4 regions of the Pantoea sp. E956-1 genome follow, and region 3 is predicted to be linked to each of the others. Evidence: predicted binding sites of a transcription regulator. Region 3 holds the regulator's gene; each other region holds the start of a gene.

Region 1 (3,929 bases), on a different contig from region 3:
AGCGCCGACATATTGTCTGGCGTCATGCCCGCCACATTCACCCGACCTGAGTTCACCGCGTAGACGCCAAACTCTTCACGCAGGCGAATGACCTGGTCTTTGGTTAAGCCGCTGAACGAGAACATACCGTTCTGCTTAATAATAAAGCTGAAGTCGCGCTGTGCGCCTTTTTCCGCCAGGGTATTTACGAAGAGCTGGCGCATGCGCTGGATGCGCTGACGCATATCCGACAGCTCCTGCTCCCAGATGGTACGCAGGGTATCGTTGCCCAGAATGGTGGCGACGATGGCGGCGCCATGTGCCGGCGGATTGGAGTAGTTGGCGCGAATGGTGTACTTCACCTGACTGAACGCGGTATCTGCCACGCTCGCTTCGGCGGCAACCAGCGTGATGGCACCGACACGCTCGTTATACAGGCCAAAATTCTTGGAGTAAGAGCTGGCGACGATAAGTTCCTGATGCGAGGCGGCAAAAATACGCAGGCCTTCTGCATCTTCCTCCAGACCACGGGCAAAACCCTGGTAAGCGAAATCGAACAACGGCAGCCAGCCGTTGGCCTGTGACAGCTCCGCCAGCTGTTGCCACTGCTCAGCGGTCGGGTCGATACCGGTCGGGTTATGGCAGCAGCCGTGGAACAACACCACGTCGCCTGGCTGAACCTGTTTAAGTGACGCCACCATGCCATCGAAATCGAGCGTATGGTTTGCCGCGTCATAATAGTGGTATTCACAGACTTCAAGACCGGCAGCGTTAAACACATTGTTGTGATTCGGCCAGCTCGGATTGCTGATCCAGACCCGCTTTACCGATGTTTGCGTGGCGAGGAAATCGGCTGCAACGCGAAGCGCACCGGTACCACCCGGTGTCTGAGCCGTGCGAGCGCGGCCAGCGGTGATTAGCGGACTCTGGTTGCCGAACAGCAGGGCCTGCGTGCAGCGGGCGAAATCAGCCAGACCATCAATGCTGAGATAGTTTTTGGTGGTTTCATTTTCCAGCAGATATTGCTCAGCTTTTTTAACACTGGTCAGCACCGGGGTCTTGCCGGTTTCGTCTTTATAGACGCCGATACCCAGATTGATTTTTTCCGGGCGGTCGTCAGCACGAAACAGATCGGCCAGCCCAAGAATAGGATCGGCGGGTGCAGCAGAGATCGATTCAAACATGTGTCAGGTCCATTAGCGTGAACTTTAGCGAAAAGAGCTCTCAGGTTAGCGTCCGGCCAGGCAAATGCCAACCGTTTGCGAGACAAATTCATACATTTTGCAGCGTGGATTGCGCGACGAGGAAAGGTAGTGATTAAAGCGGGGTAACGGCGCGGGGAAAAACGCACCTGTTGGGAATGGCAGCCATAAAAAAACGGGGCCGTAGCCCCGTTTTTCAACATGTTTAAGCAGGATTAGAACTGGTAAACCAGGCCAACACCAACCACGTCGTCTGTGTTCAGACCCAGTGGGTTGTTGTCATCCAGTTGGTTGATTTTGTAATCAACATAGGTAGACATGTTTTTGTTGAAGTAGTAAGTCGCGCCAACGTCGATGTATTTGTACAGGTCAGCATCGCCGATACCTTCGATATCTTTGCCTTTCTGCTGCACGTATGCAACGGATGGACGCAGACCGAAGTCGAACTGGTATTGAGCAACTAATTCAATAGTCTGGCTCTTATTGGCAAATGCAGTCACTGAGTCGGTAGTGTTAGCTACAGGGATGCCGATAACGGAAGAGTTACGGCCCTCACCGTACATCGCTGCCAGGTAAACGTTGTTCGCATCATATTTCAGCGCGGTTGCCCAGTTCTCAGCACGTTTGCCCTGACCAACTACGTTACCATTCACAGCAACACCCGCTGCCTGCGAATTTGTACGGTCGCTGCTGCTATACGCACCAACAATGCCTACACCAATTGGTAAGGTATATGAAGTTGAGAATGCATAGCCGTCACCGTTAGCACGATCGATTGCGGTACGTTCGTTTTTACCCTGATACTGAGCAGCAAAGTCCCAGCCATCAACCAGACCGAAGAAGTTGGTGTTGCGGTAGGTCAGCAGGCCAGTGCTACGACCGTTCATAAAGCTGTCTGAGCCGCCCCAGTCGCCACCAAATACTGGCAGCATATCGGTCCAGCCAATTGCATCGTAAACCAGACCGTAGTTACGGCCGTAGTCGATTGAACCTGCATCACCGAATTTCAGACCGGCAAAGCCCAGACGGGTTTTGTTGCCGCTTTGTGCGTCATCGCCTTCAGAGTTGTTCGCCTGAATGTTATATTCCCACTGGCCGTAACCGGTCAGCTGGTCATTAATCTGGGTCTCGCCTTTGAAGCCGAAGCGAACATAAGACTCATCGCCATCACTGCCATCGTCGTCAGAGAACTGGTGACGTGCATCGACTTTACCGTACAGGTCCAGTTTGTTGCCGTCTTTGTTATAGATTTCTGCAGCGTTTGCTGCGCCGGCGGCTAACAGAGCAGGGATAACCACTGCAAGAATATTGCGCTTCATCATTATTCATTACCCTCATTGGAGTTATTTGTACACCTGCCACTGCCGTCAGGAAATCTTTACAGAACCCTGAACGAAGTTTGGTGTCTTCCTGTGTCTGCACGCATCTTTCCATCCCACCCGCCGTAATTCTAGCGCTTAAATGCTACTAAACTCGTAATCTTGTTTCAGTAAGAAAATATGTATTACAAAATGTAAAAAACACGGAACTTTGTGAGAGAACTCAAAATTTACAAAAATAAAAAAAGGCCGGCAGTGCCGACCTCGTTATATATATGAATTTCTTATATTTAATGCCGAATATCAGAAACTCGCGTTGCGTGGGGTGCGCGGGAAGGGGATTACGTCCCTGACATTTTGTACGCCGGTGACATAGGCGATTAAACGTTCAAAGCCTAATCCAAAGCCAGAATGTGGCACGGTACCGTAGCGACGCAGGTCACGATACCACCAGTAATCTTCTTTATTCAGACCCATCTCTTCCAGACGCGCATCCAGGACATCCAGACGTTCTTCACGCTGTGAACCGCCAATGATCTCACCAATGCCTGGCGCCAGAACATCCATCGCCGCCACGGTTTTGCCATCGTCATTCAGGCGCATATAGAACGCTTTAATGTCTTTCGGATAGTTTTTCACCACCACCGGCGCTTTAAAGTGTTTCTCCGCCAGGTAACGCTCATGTTCAGAGGAGAGGTCAATACCCCAGGAAACCGGGTTTTCGAAGGTCTGACCGCAGTTCATCAGGATCTCAACCGCATCGGTGTAATCCACCTGCGCGAAATCGGTGGTGATGAAACGCTGCAGGCGCTCAACCGCTTCTTTATCTACCCGCTCAGCAAAGAAGGCCATGTCATCGGCACGCTCTTCCAGCACCGCGTTGAAGACATACTTCAGCATTGATTCGGCCAGTGCAGCGGCATCATCCAGTGACGCAAACGCAATTTCCGGCTCCAGCATCCAGAATTCCGCCAGATGGCGGCTGGTGTTGGAGTTCTCTGCGCGGAACGTCGGACCGAAGGTGTAGATCTTCGACAGGGCGCTGGCATAGGTTTCGCCATTCAGCTGACCTGAAACGGTCAGGAACGCCTCTTTACCAAAGAAATCTTCGCTGAAGTCAACTTTGCCCTGATCGTTACGCGGCAGGTTTTCCATATCCAGCGTAGAGACACGGAACATTTCGCCGGCACCTTCGGTATCGGAGGCGGTAATCAGCGGCGTCGAGACCCAGAAATAGCCATTTTCATGGAAGAAGCGATGCAGCGCCTGCGCCAGGGTGTGGCGAACGCGGGCGACCGCGCCAATCAGGTTGGTGCGCGGACGCAGGTGAGCCACTTCGCGCAGATACTCGATACTGTGGCGTTTCGCCGCCATCGGGTAGCTGTCGGGATCTTCCACCCAGCCCACGACTTCAAGGTGGGTCGCCTGA
Region 2 (3,929 bases), on a different contig from region 3:
GGCGTATTGCTGCTGCTGGCGCAGATTCAGGTCGGGATGCGTCAGCGGCGTCAGGAGCTGGTGGTCTATCGCACGCTGGGTGCCGGTAAACGCCTGCTGCGCACGACCCTATGGTGTGAGTTTGCGCTGCTCGGCGTGGTCTCCGGCGTGGCAGCGGCAATGGGGGCAGAAGCGGCACTGTGGGGATTACAGACTAAGATTTTCGACTTCCCGTGGCAGCCTGACTGGACCCTGTGGCTGGCGCTGCCGTTATGTGGTGCGCTGCTGTTATCGCTGTGCGGTGGCTGGCTGGGTATCCGATTACTGAAAGGGAAGGCGCTGTTCAGGAAGTTTGATGCGGCGTAAGGGAGTGCGGGAATAAGGCGGCACCAGGCCGCCTTTGACCTTGAACCCGATCGCACCCGTTACCGGCGTCTGCCTCTGACTTACCGGCGACTGAATCTGACTTACCGGCGACTGAATCTGACTAACCGGTGTCGGCCCTGACTTACCGGCGTATGTGTCCATCATATTAACCTTCTGAGCCGCCTGATAAACCCCTCATCAGGCGGTGCGGAGGATTACAGTTTTTCAACCGCCCAGGCGATGCCGCTGGCGTACGCTTCCGGTAGCTGCGGCACCAGCGCGTTAAGGGCAGCACTGAGCCGTTCTGTATCGCTGTCGGTCAGATTCAGATGGCCCACTTTACGACCCGGACGCACCTCTTTGTCATACCAGTGCAGATGCACCAGCGGCTGTTGCAGCCAGTTGAGATTCACGTCAGTACCGATCAGATTAACCATCGCTGACGGCGCAAACACCACCGGCTGCGGTAATGCCAGGCCAAGAATGGCGCGCAGATGCAGCTCAAACTGGCTGATCGACGCACCGTTCTGCGTCCAGTGCCCACTGTTATGGACGCGCGGCGCCAGCTCATTGATCAGCAGTCCGTCTGGCGTAACGAAGCACTCCATCGCCATTACGCCGACGTAGTTCAGTTCCTGCATGATCGCGCTCAGCATCGCTTCAGCCTGCTGCTGCTGTGCCTGATCTGCCTGCGGAAACGCGACGCTGGTGCGAAGAATACCGTCCTGATGCAGGTTATGCGTCAGCGGATAGAACACCACCTGGCCATCGTGACCGCGCGCCCCCACCAGTGACACTTCACCGGAAAAGTTGATGCCCTTCTCAACGATACATTCGCCGTAGCACGCATCAGGCAACTGGTGAGTTTCATTGGCACGCAGACGCCACTGACCCCGGCCGTCGTAACCGCCGGTGCGGCTTTTCACTATCGCTAACTCGCCCAGCGAGTCGAACACCGCAGGCCATTCGCTTTTGTCCGCCAGCAACTGCCACGGCGCGGTGGCCAGTCCCAGCTGATCCAGCAGCTGTTTCTGCGTCAGACGATCCGCCAGACGCGGAAAGATATCGCGGTTAACAAAGGCCGGATGGCTGGCCAGTTCACGCGTCAGCGCCGTCTCCGGCCAGCGTTCGATTTCGGCGGTGATCACGCTGTCGGCGATAGGGAGCGCGGTGGGATCGGCGTCCAGGCCTACCGGATACACCGCGATGCCCAGCGGTTCACCCGCCTGACGCAGCATACGACCTAACTGGCCGTTGCCCAGTACGCAAACCGGCTTCATGCATCCACCCGCGGATCGGGATGGTTCAGCACCTCATCGGTCTGGCTCTGACGCCAGGTGGTCAGGCGTAACGCCAGCGCACTGTCATGCAGCGCCAGAATCTGCGCCGCGAGCAGCGCGGCATTGGCTGCGCCCGCCTTGCCAATCGCCAGCGTACCAACCGGAATACCGCGCGGCATCTGCACAATTGAATAGAGGCTATCGACGCCGCTCAGTGCTGCGCTCTGCACCGGCACACCCAGCACCGGCACCAGCGTTTTTGCCGCCAGCATACCCGGCAGATGTGCCGCGCCACCTGCGCCAGCAATAATCACCTGAAGACCTTTGTCGGCTGCCGTTTCGGCGAAGCTGAACAGTTTATCCGGGGTGCGGTGCGCAGAGACCACGTCAACATCAAAAGGGACGTCCAGGCTGGAGAGGATTTCAGCGGCGAACTGCATGGTGGCCCAGTCACTTCTGGAACCCATAACAATGGCGATGCGGGCCGGGGCGTTGGATGACATGCGGTCAACTCCTGTGAATGAACAAACAGACCTGGCCGGGCGGACAGGTTTTGAAGGGCACCGAGAATAGCATGAGAAGCACGCAAGGAAAACGGTTGCGTCGGGCTTAAGGTCGTGGATTTAACCGCAGATTAAAAGTCGAAATGGATAAGCTGAATGCCACTGGTGTCGAGCTGGATCATGGAACCCCGGCTGTGCCAGGCACCCAGCACCGCGCGTTGCGCCGGTTCACCCTGCAGGCTCAGCGTATGAATCGCCGGGCGATGAGTGTGACCGTGGATTAGCAGCGGCGCCTGCTGGCGCAGCATGGTGGCGACAACCGCTTCCTGATTTACATCCATGATGGTCTGGGATTTATGCTGGTTGGCCTGTTTACTGTCGGCGCGCATCCGGGCGGCAATGCGTTTACGTATCCACAACGGCAACGCCAGAAACAGCCGCTGGATCCAGGGATTATGCACTTTGGCCCGAAAACGCAGGTAACCTGCATCGTCGGTACAGAGCGTATCGCCGTGCATGATCAGCAACCGATGGCCGTAGAGCGTCAGCACCTGCTCTTCCGGCAGCAGCGTCATGCCGCAGGCCTGCGCGAAGCGTCGGCCAATCAGGAAGTCGCGATTGCCATGGATAAAGTAAACCGGAACCGGCAGGGCGCGCAGGGCGCGGGCCACCTGCTGATGCAGCGGATTGGGATCGTCGTCGCCAATCCAGGCTTCAAACAGGTCGCCGAGAATATAGAGCGCGTCACAGTGTGGCGCTTCGCGCTGTAAAAAATGCAGAAAACCGGCGGTAATCGCCGGTTCTTCCTGACACAGATGGAGATCTGCGATAAACAGCGTGCGCGACATTACTCGCTGACGGTCACTTTCTGGATAACGACGTCGTCTTTTGGCACATCCTGGTGCATGCCGCTGCGGCCGGTAGAGACCGCTTTGATCTTCTCGACCACATCCATACCTTCAACCACTTCAGCGAACACGCAGTAGCCCCAGCCCTGAACGCTTTCGTCACGGAAGTTCAGGAAGTCGTTGTCAGCTACGTTGATGAAAAACTGTGCGGTCGCAGAGTGCGGCGCAGAGGTACGTGCCATGGCCAGCGTACCTTTGGTGTTTTTCAGGCCATTGCTGGCTTCGTTCTGAATTTCGGCTTTAGTTTCTTTCTGCTTCATGCCCGGCTCGAAGCCGCCGCCCTGAATCATAAAGCCGTTGATTACGCGGTGGAAAATGGTGTTGTCGTAAAAACCTTCACGGCAGTAATCCAGGAAGTTCTGTACGGTTGCCGGCGCTTTATCATCGAAAGTTTTGATTACGATATCGCCATGGTTCGTCTGGAAAGTTACCATTTTTGTCGTCCTGTAAAGGTTGTCATCAGTTGCTGAGGTCGCTCTGTCGATGGGCGTCCCCCTTTTTGTCGACCGTTCTTATATCATAATTTCCAATGACGCGTCAGCAGCGCGGCGCAGTTGGCTTGCTTTGCGTCGCGCGAGCGATAAAAATACGGCACAATGTCTGGATACTTAAAAGTGCCAACCACACGCGAAAACGGAACCGTTCAATGCTTAAGATTTATAACACCCTGAGTCGACAGAAAGAGGAATTCAAACCCATTCATGCCGGTAAAATCGGGATGTATGTTTGCGGCATCACGGTGTATGACCTCTGTCACATTGGTCATGGGCGGACGTTCGTGGCGTTTGACGTGGTAGCGCGCTACCTGCGTTACCTCGGTTATCAGCTTAATTATGTACGTAACATCACCGACATTGATGACAAAATCATCAAGCGCGCCAACGAAAACGGCG
Region 3 (3,929 bases):
TTGTCGGATCGCTGCTGCATCCGGAAGCGCTGGCCTTTACCGGTATCGATCCGAGTAATCCGCTGCGCGGTGCGGTCAGTGAATATGAGGCGCTGCACGCCATTTTCAAAATGGTACGTAAGGGCATTAAAGACAGCGGCTGCAATCGCGCCATTATGGTGGCGCACAATGCTACTTTCGATCTGAACTTTATGTCAGCGGCGGCGGAGCGTGCCAGCCTGAAGCGCAATCCGTTTCACCCGTTTGCCACCTTTGACACCGCGGCCCTGAGCGGGCTGGTGCTTGGGCAGACAGTCCTGGCAAAAGCCTGTATCGCGGCGGGAATGGAGTTTGATAGCTCACAGGCGCATTCGGCGCTCTATGACACTCAGCAGACGGCGACCCTGTTCTGTGAGCTGGTGAACCGCTGGAAACGGTTAGGTGGCTGGCCGCTGCCCTTCGCGGAAGGCGATGCAGAAGCCACGACATCCGCGTAAGGGATCCCGCATTAAAAAAGGCCGACATGATGTCGGCCTTTTTTTATTCTGCTTCTTTAAATTTTTCTGCGGTCTCTTTGATCAGCGTCTGCAACTCACCACGCTGTAACATCTCAACGATGATGTCGCATCCGCCGACCAGCTCGCCATCGACCCAGAGCTGCGGGAAAGTTGGCCAGTTGGCGAATTTCGGCATCTCGGCACGAATGTCCGGGTTCAGCAGAATATCCACGTAAGCAAAACGCTCACCACAGGCTGACAGCGCCTGTACCGCCTGTGCAGAGAAACCGCAGCTTGGCAGTTTCGGGGAACCTTTCATGTACAGCAGGATGGGATTTTCTGCGATCTGGCGCTGAATTTTTTCTACAGTACTCATTATTGCCTTCCTTAATTCGTCACTTCGTGTTTGTTTATTGTAGCGACTTCGCAGCGTGACTGAAAACGAGATTTTGTTCGCTGCCGGATTAAATCGCCATCATTGTTAAGTCCTGCTCCGGGATACCTGAATTCCTGATTATTAACAGCCAGTAACAGATTAATAATTCGTAATAATTTCGATGATATAACATGCTGAAAATGTTCATTTTCAGCGCGATCTCATGGGTTGCAAAGATTAATATTAAAAGGCATTACAGTTTTTAAACGAACTGGACTAGAATGGCCTGGGCGCTGATCCTGGATCAGATTAATCTCAACTTTGTCGCGGTGCGTAGTGGCCCTGACAACTTAACTCATCAACGGACTATGCGTTTAATCATTACGTTTTTCATGCTGGCCTTTGCGCAACTGTTTTTCAACATCGCCGCTGCGTCGCCACACGCGCCGGTGAACGTCAGTACGCATAAAGCAGAGAAAAAGAGTGCGCGCGACGATGAGCGTCGCAAGCGTCGCCCGATGAAAACGGTGACGAAAAAGACTCGCCTCAGCCCGGTTCAAAAACTAAAAACTAAAAAACTGAAAAAAACCGAACTCACCGCTACACAGACGCCTGCTAAGAAAACCTCGTTAAAAACTGCCCGTCTCAGTAAGAATAAAGAGAAAAAACGTTATGGTCATCAGCGCCGACTGAAAACCGCTGAGGTTGCCACCAGCGAGACCGGCACGATCAAGATGAGCAAATCTCACCGTCAGCGCTACCAGAAGGCACGTGAAACCGCGATGACCAAGCTGATGGGTCAGTTGGGTAAACCCTATCAGTGGGGCGGTACTTCCCCCCATACCGGTTTCGATTGCAGCGGCCTGGTCTGGTACGCCTATAAAGATCTGGTGAAGTTTAAGATCCCACGTACCGCTAACGAGATGTATCACCTGCGTGACGCCGCGCCGATCAAGCGTGATTCACTGGAGAAAGGCGATCTGGTCTTCTTCCGTATCAATGGACGCGGTACGGCGGACCACGTCGGCGTTTACCTCGGTAATGGCAAGTTTATTCAGTCACCACGTACCGGCAAAGATATTCAGATCAGTGCGTTAGGGGAAGATTACTGGCAGCGCCACTATATTGGTGCCCGTCGGGTGATGACGCCGAAAACCATACGCTGAGCAGCAGAACAAACAAAAAGAGAGCCGGGATATGCCCGGCTTTTTTTATTAGTGCAAAATGGCGGTAAAACTAAAAGCCACAATCATCAGCAGACAGCCCGTGGTGGTCATTAATGCCAGTTTAAGATCGGTACTCATTGCTTGCTCCTTAGACACACAATTAGTGGGGATATCGCATTTTCCCACAGGGCCCGGTAAAAATCTCGTTTTATCCGTTCAGCCTTGTTAGAATCCCGCCTTTGTTGCGCAACGCGCGCAACCCTGATTCCGTTTGCGCACGTTTTCAGGCGTTTTTATTCCGCCAGCGGCCTGTTTACTGGCCAGGAAAGCTGCTTTTTTACGGAAAAAACCCTGAGCAGACGCAAACGTTTAACACTACGCTTATCATAGAGTTAGATAAGCACTGGAGTCCGATTTTCATGGCAACAATTAAAGATGTGGCAAAACGCGCTGGCGTCTCGACAACCACCGTTTCGCACGTCATCAATAAAACCCGCTTTGTGGCTGAAGAGACGCGCAACGCGGTCTGGCAGGCGATTAAGGAACTGCACTACTCGCCAAGCGCCGTAGCGCGCAGCCTGAAAGTGAACCACACCAAGACGCTGGGCCTGCTTGCCACCTCCAGCGAAGCGCCCTATTTCGCTGAAATTATCGAAGCGGTCGAAAATCATTGTTTCGATAAAGGCTATACGCTGATTCTGGGTAATGCGCATAACGATCTGCAAAAACAGCGCGCCTATCTCAGCATGATGGCGCAGAAACGCGTCGATGGGCTGCTGGTGATGTGCTCTGAATACCCGGACGACCTGCTGCAGATGCTGGAAGAGAACCGCAATATTCCGATGGTGGTGATGGACTGGGGCGAGTCGCGCGCTGACTTCACCGATACGGTACTGGATAATGCTTTCCAGGGCGGCTATCTGGCAGGACGCTATCTGATTGAACGCGGACACCGGGATATTGGTGCAATCCCCGGACAGATGGAGCGTAACACCGGTGGCGGACGTCATGCCGGTTTCCTGAAAGCGATGGAAGAAGCGGGTATTCAGCCGCGCGCCGAGTGGATTGTGCAGGGTGACTTTGAGCCGGAGTCGGGCTATCAGGCGATGCAGCAGATCCTGTCGCAGAAGCAGCGTCCGACGGCAGTATTCTGTGGAGGAGACATCATGGCGATGGGCGCGATTTGCGCTGCCGATGAAATGGGTTTGCGCGTCCCGCAGGATATTTCGGTGATCGGCTATGACAATGTGCGCAACGCCCGCTATTTCGCACCGGCACTGACCACCGTGCATCAGCCTAAAGCCCAGCTGGGTGAGAAAGCACTGGAAATGCTGCTGGACCGCATTACCAGTAAACGCGAAGTGTCACAAACGATTGAGGTCCATCCCACGCTGATTGAGCGCCGTTCCGTGGCAGATGGCCCGTTCCGCGACTATCGCCGTTAATGCTCGCTTAACCACTCCTGATTAAGTGTTTGCGCATCACCCAGATAGCTGAGCAACCAGCCTGTCGCCGGTGATGCGCGATCCTCTGCCCAGCTGACGCAGCACGGGCTGTCCGGAAACGCCACCGGCAGCGTCAGTTCAACCAGCTCGCCACTGTCGAGCAGTGGCCTGGCCAGATGACCCGGCACCATCGCCACACACAATCCCGCCTGCACGCACTCGAGCCCGGTTTGCCATTCCGGCACCACCAGCCTGCGCTGGTTATCCAGCGTCCATGTCATACGACGCGGCAGCGCGCGTGACGTATCTTCCAGCACCAGCGACGGCCAGCTACGCAGCGTATCGTCATCTATCTGGCTCGCCTGCGTCAGTGGATGATGGGGAGCGACAACGCAGCGCCAGTTAAGCGTGCCCATATCCCGAAAAGCAAAACGTCCACCCACCGGTATCGCCTGAGTGGCACCAA
Region 4 (3,929 bases), on a different contig from region 3:
AAGTTATAACCCGCCACCAGGTAGTAACCCCAGCCAGTCGATTTCACTTCAAACGGCCCATTGCCGAAATTCTGTTCCTGTCCATCCGCCCACTGTCCGCCGTTGTGGAAGTAACGCGCCACCGCAGAGAAGTGCCAGTGATCGTAACCCAGTGACAGAATATGGCTGGAGGCGATGGAGTTGCTGGTGCGTGCTGAACCGCCTTTATCACGGAGATCGGAACCCCAGTCGAAGTTGGTGAAGCCGACATAGCCCAGATTACCGCCCCACAGCGTGGTGATTGGCACGAAGTATTTCACCTTGAAGCGATAGCCATCCCAGCTGTTTTCATTCGCTGCACCGTAGTTTTCCCACTGATATTTGGCGTAGACATTCAGCGACAGGCCGACATCGCTGTGCGTATCGATATCGGTGCCCAGACCCATATACCAGGTGTTCTGGCGGCTATCGCTGTTGCGGCCCATGTCGTAGATGTAGTTGTTAGCAAAATACCACTCTTTGAACGGACCAAAGGCCAGGCTGGTGCCGGTCAGTTTGTCGATAGAGAAGCGCGGCTCAATCTCCATAAACATCGGTGAACCGTGATCAAAAATGCCGTTGGCGTTGCTGTTGCCTGCGCCGAAGAAGTTGGTCAGGTCGAGGTAGCCATAAAAATCGAACCAGTCCTTCTTCGCAAACGCTTCATATTCCAGATAAACGTCGTTGTTAAACTGTGGTCCGAAACGGGTGTGGTAGCTGCCTACCACGTTAACGCTCTGATGCCACCAGTCGGAGACATACTGCGGATCGCTTTCAGCGGCCTGCGCAGCACCACTCAATGAACATGCCAGCACGGCACCTGCTATCAACGTTTTAAATTTCATTATTATCAGCCACATGCTTTTGACCGCCGCACAGCAGACGCAGTCAGAGAGAAATCGGTCCCTTGATGGGAATGAGGGTTTCACAGCAACTAACAGCCAGTTCTTCAGCCCGCGTAGCGTGCCTGTAACAGATCGATAGAAAATAGATTTTGCTCACGTTTGTCAAAAAGTGTTGCATTACAATTCAGCTAAAATGTGATGCACTTCACAATAATGACCAGGATCGAACGGAACCAGGCAACCGTTTACGTTGTCTGGTTCGTGATCAAACGGGCGGGATCAGGGAAGGGTGACGCGAACCTGTAAACCACAAATGGCACCCTGTGGCGTCAGGCAATTGGAAAGGGCGACGTGAATCTGATGCTTCTGTGCGACGTTGCGCACAATGGATAATCCCAGCCCGCTGCCCTGAGCTTTAACGTCAGGCGAACGGGTAAAACGGTCAAACGCGCGTTCGATAAAGGATTCCGGCATGCCTGGCCCGTTATCGACAATATCGACCACTGTTTTACCTGCGACCCGATGCAGCAGCACATCGACCAGGCTGCCCTCCGGCGTGTGCAACATGGCGTTACCAATCAGGTTGTCGAACAGGCTGCGCAGCTCGGAACGGCTGGCCTGCAGACGATACTGCGTGGAGCCATTGAAGCCGATATCGATGCCGCGTTTATCTGCCACCACCATCAACTGCTCAATGCTCTCTTTCAGCAGATCGTCCAGTTCGATATGCTCGACGCTGGCGACCACGCTCTGGTCATCCTGACGCGAGACATTGAGTAACTGCGTGACCAGATGACGGGTGCGGGTGACGCCCGCTTCCAGCTGGCTGAACTGCCGGCTCGCTTCGCCTGGCTGGATATGCTGACGCAGGTTTTCCAGCTGCAAAGTCACCGCCGTTACTGGCGTGCGCAGCTCATGCGCCGCATCTTCCAGGAACTGACGCTGCGACGACCAGGCCTCACGCAACTTACTCAGCAGCGAGTTGTAGGCGGCCACCAGCGGCAGGATCTCATCCGGCAAGCCTTCGGGTGAGACATTGTGCGGATGATGCGTCTCCTGCGCGGCAATCTGACGCGAAGCGACCTGCAGATCCCGGGTGATCTTGCGCACCACCAGCCAGATCACCAGCAGTGACAGCGGCATCATCAGGATCAACGGAATGATCGCTGACAGCGCCCGCTTGACCATCAATGCCTTCATGTAGCTGAGGTTGTGCATCACCTGGATGGTTTTGATCTCACTGCCAGGTAAGCCGGGTCGGGTATAGATGCGCCATTCGCAGTCGTCGCACTGACCCACATGCACGTCGCGATAGCCCCGTTGATTTTGCAGCGGAGCCTGCAGCTCCGGCCATGAGCTGGCCCGTAACTGACCCTGTTCGTCCCATAGCTGCACCACAAAGGCGCTCTTCGCCTTATCAGGCGCAATAAGCATCGGCATCAGGGCGGGCATCTGTTTATTAGTGGACCAGGCATCAGCGATTTTTGCCAGCTGATCGTCCTTCATGGTGCCGACCATATCGCCGTAGCAGCTGAAGAAATACCACGTGACGCCGCCTATCATCAGCAGATGAATAATCAGCAGCGTAGAGAGTAATTTGTTGCGTAATGAACGCATAAAGGTGAAGGGTTTCATATTGCCGGTACCCGCCAGCCCAGCCCGCGCACGTTGCGAATCACGTCGTTATCCAGTTTGCGGCGCATCCCATGGATCAGGACATCCACCGCATTGCTGCTGACTTCATCACCCCAGCCATAGATGCGGTTTTCCAGCTGCTCACGCGACAGAATAGCGCCTGGCCGTTCCAGCAGGGCGTAGAGCAGGGCATATTCGCGCGCCGTAAGCTGCTCGCGCTGGCCTTTGTAGAGCACTTCACGGGTCATCATATCCAGCTGGACATCGCCGCTGCCCAGCACCGAGTCTGCCGCCCCGTGGCTGCGTCGGGTAATGGCGCGCATCCGGGCCATGACTTCCTGTAAATCGAATGGTTTAAGCAGGTAGTCGTCAGCGCCGCTGTCGAGTCCCTGAATCCGCTGCGCCACCGTGTCGCGTGCGGTAAGAATCAGCACCGGCGTGGCGTCGCCGCGCCCGCGCGCCCGACGCAGTACCTGCAGGCCATCATCGCGCGGTAAGCCGAGATCGAGCAGCACGCAGCTGTAGCCGCCTTCGCTCCAGGCATTCTGGGCATAGATGCCATCACGCACCCAGTCCACCGACCAGCCCGCGCCCTCCAGTGCCTGCTGCAGGTTCGCGCCGATCATTTCATCATCTTCAACCAGTAACACGCGCATGGCTGATCTCCTTCATAAAGATAGGGGAGAGTTTACTCACCAATTGTTAGGCCAGAATTATCCGCCGTCATACTTCGCGCTATAGCGGCATTGGCTGTATCTACAGTGCTCCATCAGAACTCTATCCGCATTTTCCAGGCGCGCCTCCATCACTACTGACGCAGCACTTTTTATCTCCCACCTTTTTTTCAGCAGCAATCTCTTCACGAGCTTTCACACTCAAGCCCCGCTGGCCGCGCGATTCCGCCTCCGTTTCCGCCGTTGCTAATTCTGCGCTAATTTTCTGCTAATTAAGGGATAAATTTTAGCGGGTAGAGTGGCTCCACTGCACATCAGCATCAACAGGAGGAACCATGAATCAGCGCGAGTTTATTCGGAGTTTGCTGGACTGGATTGAGAACAACTTAGGACACGATCTGCATCTGGATGAGGTGGCGCGCCGCTCGGGCTATTCGCGCTGGCATCTGCAACGGCTGTTTCGCCAGCATACCGGCTTTTCACTGGCAGAATATATCCGTCAGCGCCGTTTAACCGAGTCTGCGCTCACGTTGCTGAGCAGCAACGAAGCGATACTCCAGGTGGCGATGAACTATGGCTTTGATACCCAGCAGGCCTATACCCGCACGTTTAAAAACTACTTTATGGTGACGCCTGGCCAGTTGCGCCGTCAGCGTCGCGTCGAGCCGGATCGGCTGCTATTCCCTCTGGCGATGGCCAGCTGATGCCTGATAAGACCTTCCCGTCACAGCCTGCGGACGGGAAGGTCGGCCCGCTC

Evidence for each region. Region 3 encodes PurR, which represses purine synthesis genes. Its sites were predicted from a motif close to CANGCAAACGTTTGCNTG; they were not measured.
Region 1: the regulator PurR is predicted to act here: its motif matches at 1,228-1,245, upstream of AC0T7J_RS09125 (amino acid aminotransferase).
Region 2: the regulator PurR is predicted to act here: its motif matches at 2,213-2,230, upstream of purE (5-(carboxyamino)imidazole ribonucleotide mutase).
Region 4: the regulator PurR is predicted to act here: its motif matches at 1,098-1,115, upstream of AC0T7J_RS19340 (nucleoside-specific channel-forming protein Tsx).

Annotation. Positions count from the first base shown of each region.
Region 1 is NZ_CEUYZP010000002.1:356,742-360,670, forward strand. It holds gene AC0T7J_RS09125 (amino acid aminotransferase) at 1-1,163, opposite strand, end outside; gene ompF (porin OmpF) at 1,397-2,503, opposite strand; gene asnS (asparagine--tRNA ligase) at 2,804-3,929, opposite strand, start outside.
Region 2 is NZ_CEUYZP010000015.1:117,504-121,432, forward strand. It holds gene ybbP (putative ABC transporter permease subunit YbbP) at 1-345, shown strand, start outside; gene purK (5-(carboxyamino)imidazole ribonucleotide synthase) at 561-1,625, opposite strand; gene purE (5-(carboxyamino)imidazole ribonucleotide mutase) at 1,622-2,128, opposite strand; gene lpxH (UDP-2,3-diacylglucosamine diphosphatase) at 2,260-2,976, opposite strand; gene ppiB (peptidylprolyl isomerase B) at 2,976-3,470, opposite strand; gene cysS (cysteine--tRNA ligase) at 3,683-3,929, shown strand, end outside.
Region 3 is NZ_CEUYZP010000001.1:159,003-162,931, reverse strand. It holds gene rnt (ribonuclease T) at 1-476, shown strand, start outside; gene AC0T7J_RS00795 (Grx4 family monothiol glutaredoxin) at 520-855, opposite strand; gene AC0T7J_RS00790 (C40 family peptidase) at 1,221-2,018, shown strand; gene cydH (cytochrome bd-I oxidase subunit CydH) at 2,067-2,156, opposite strand; gene purR (HTH-type transcriptional repressor PurR) at 2,438-3,463, shown strand; gene punR (DNA-binding transcriptional activator PunR) at 3,460-3,929, opposite strand, start outside.
Region 4 is NZ_CEUYZP010000009.1:107,837-111,765, reverse strand. It holds gene AC0T7J_RS19340 (nucleoside-specific channel-forming protein Tsx) at 1-863, opposite strand, end outside; gene AC0T7J_RS19335 (sensor histidine kinase) at 1,143-2,498, opposite strand; gene AC0T7J_RS19330 (response regulator) at 2,495-3,154, opposite strand; gene AC0T7J_RS19325 (helix-turn-helix domain-containing protein) at 3,508-3,876, shown strand.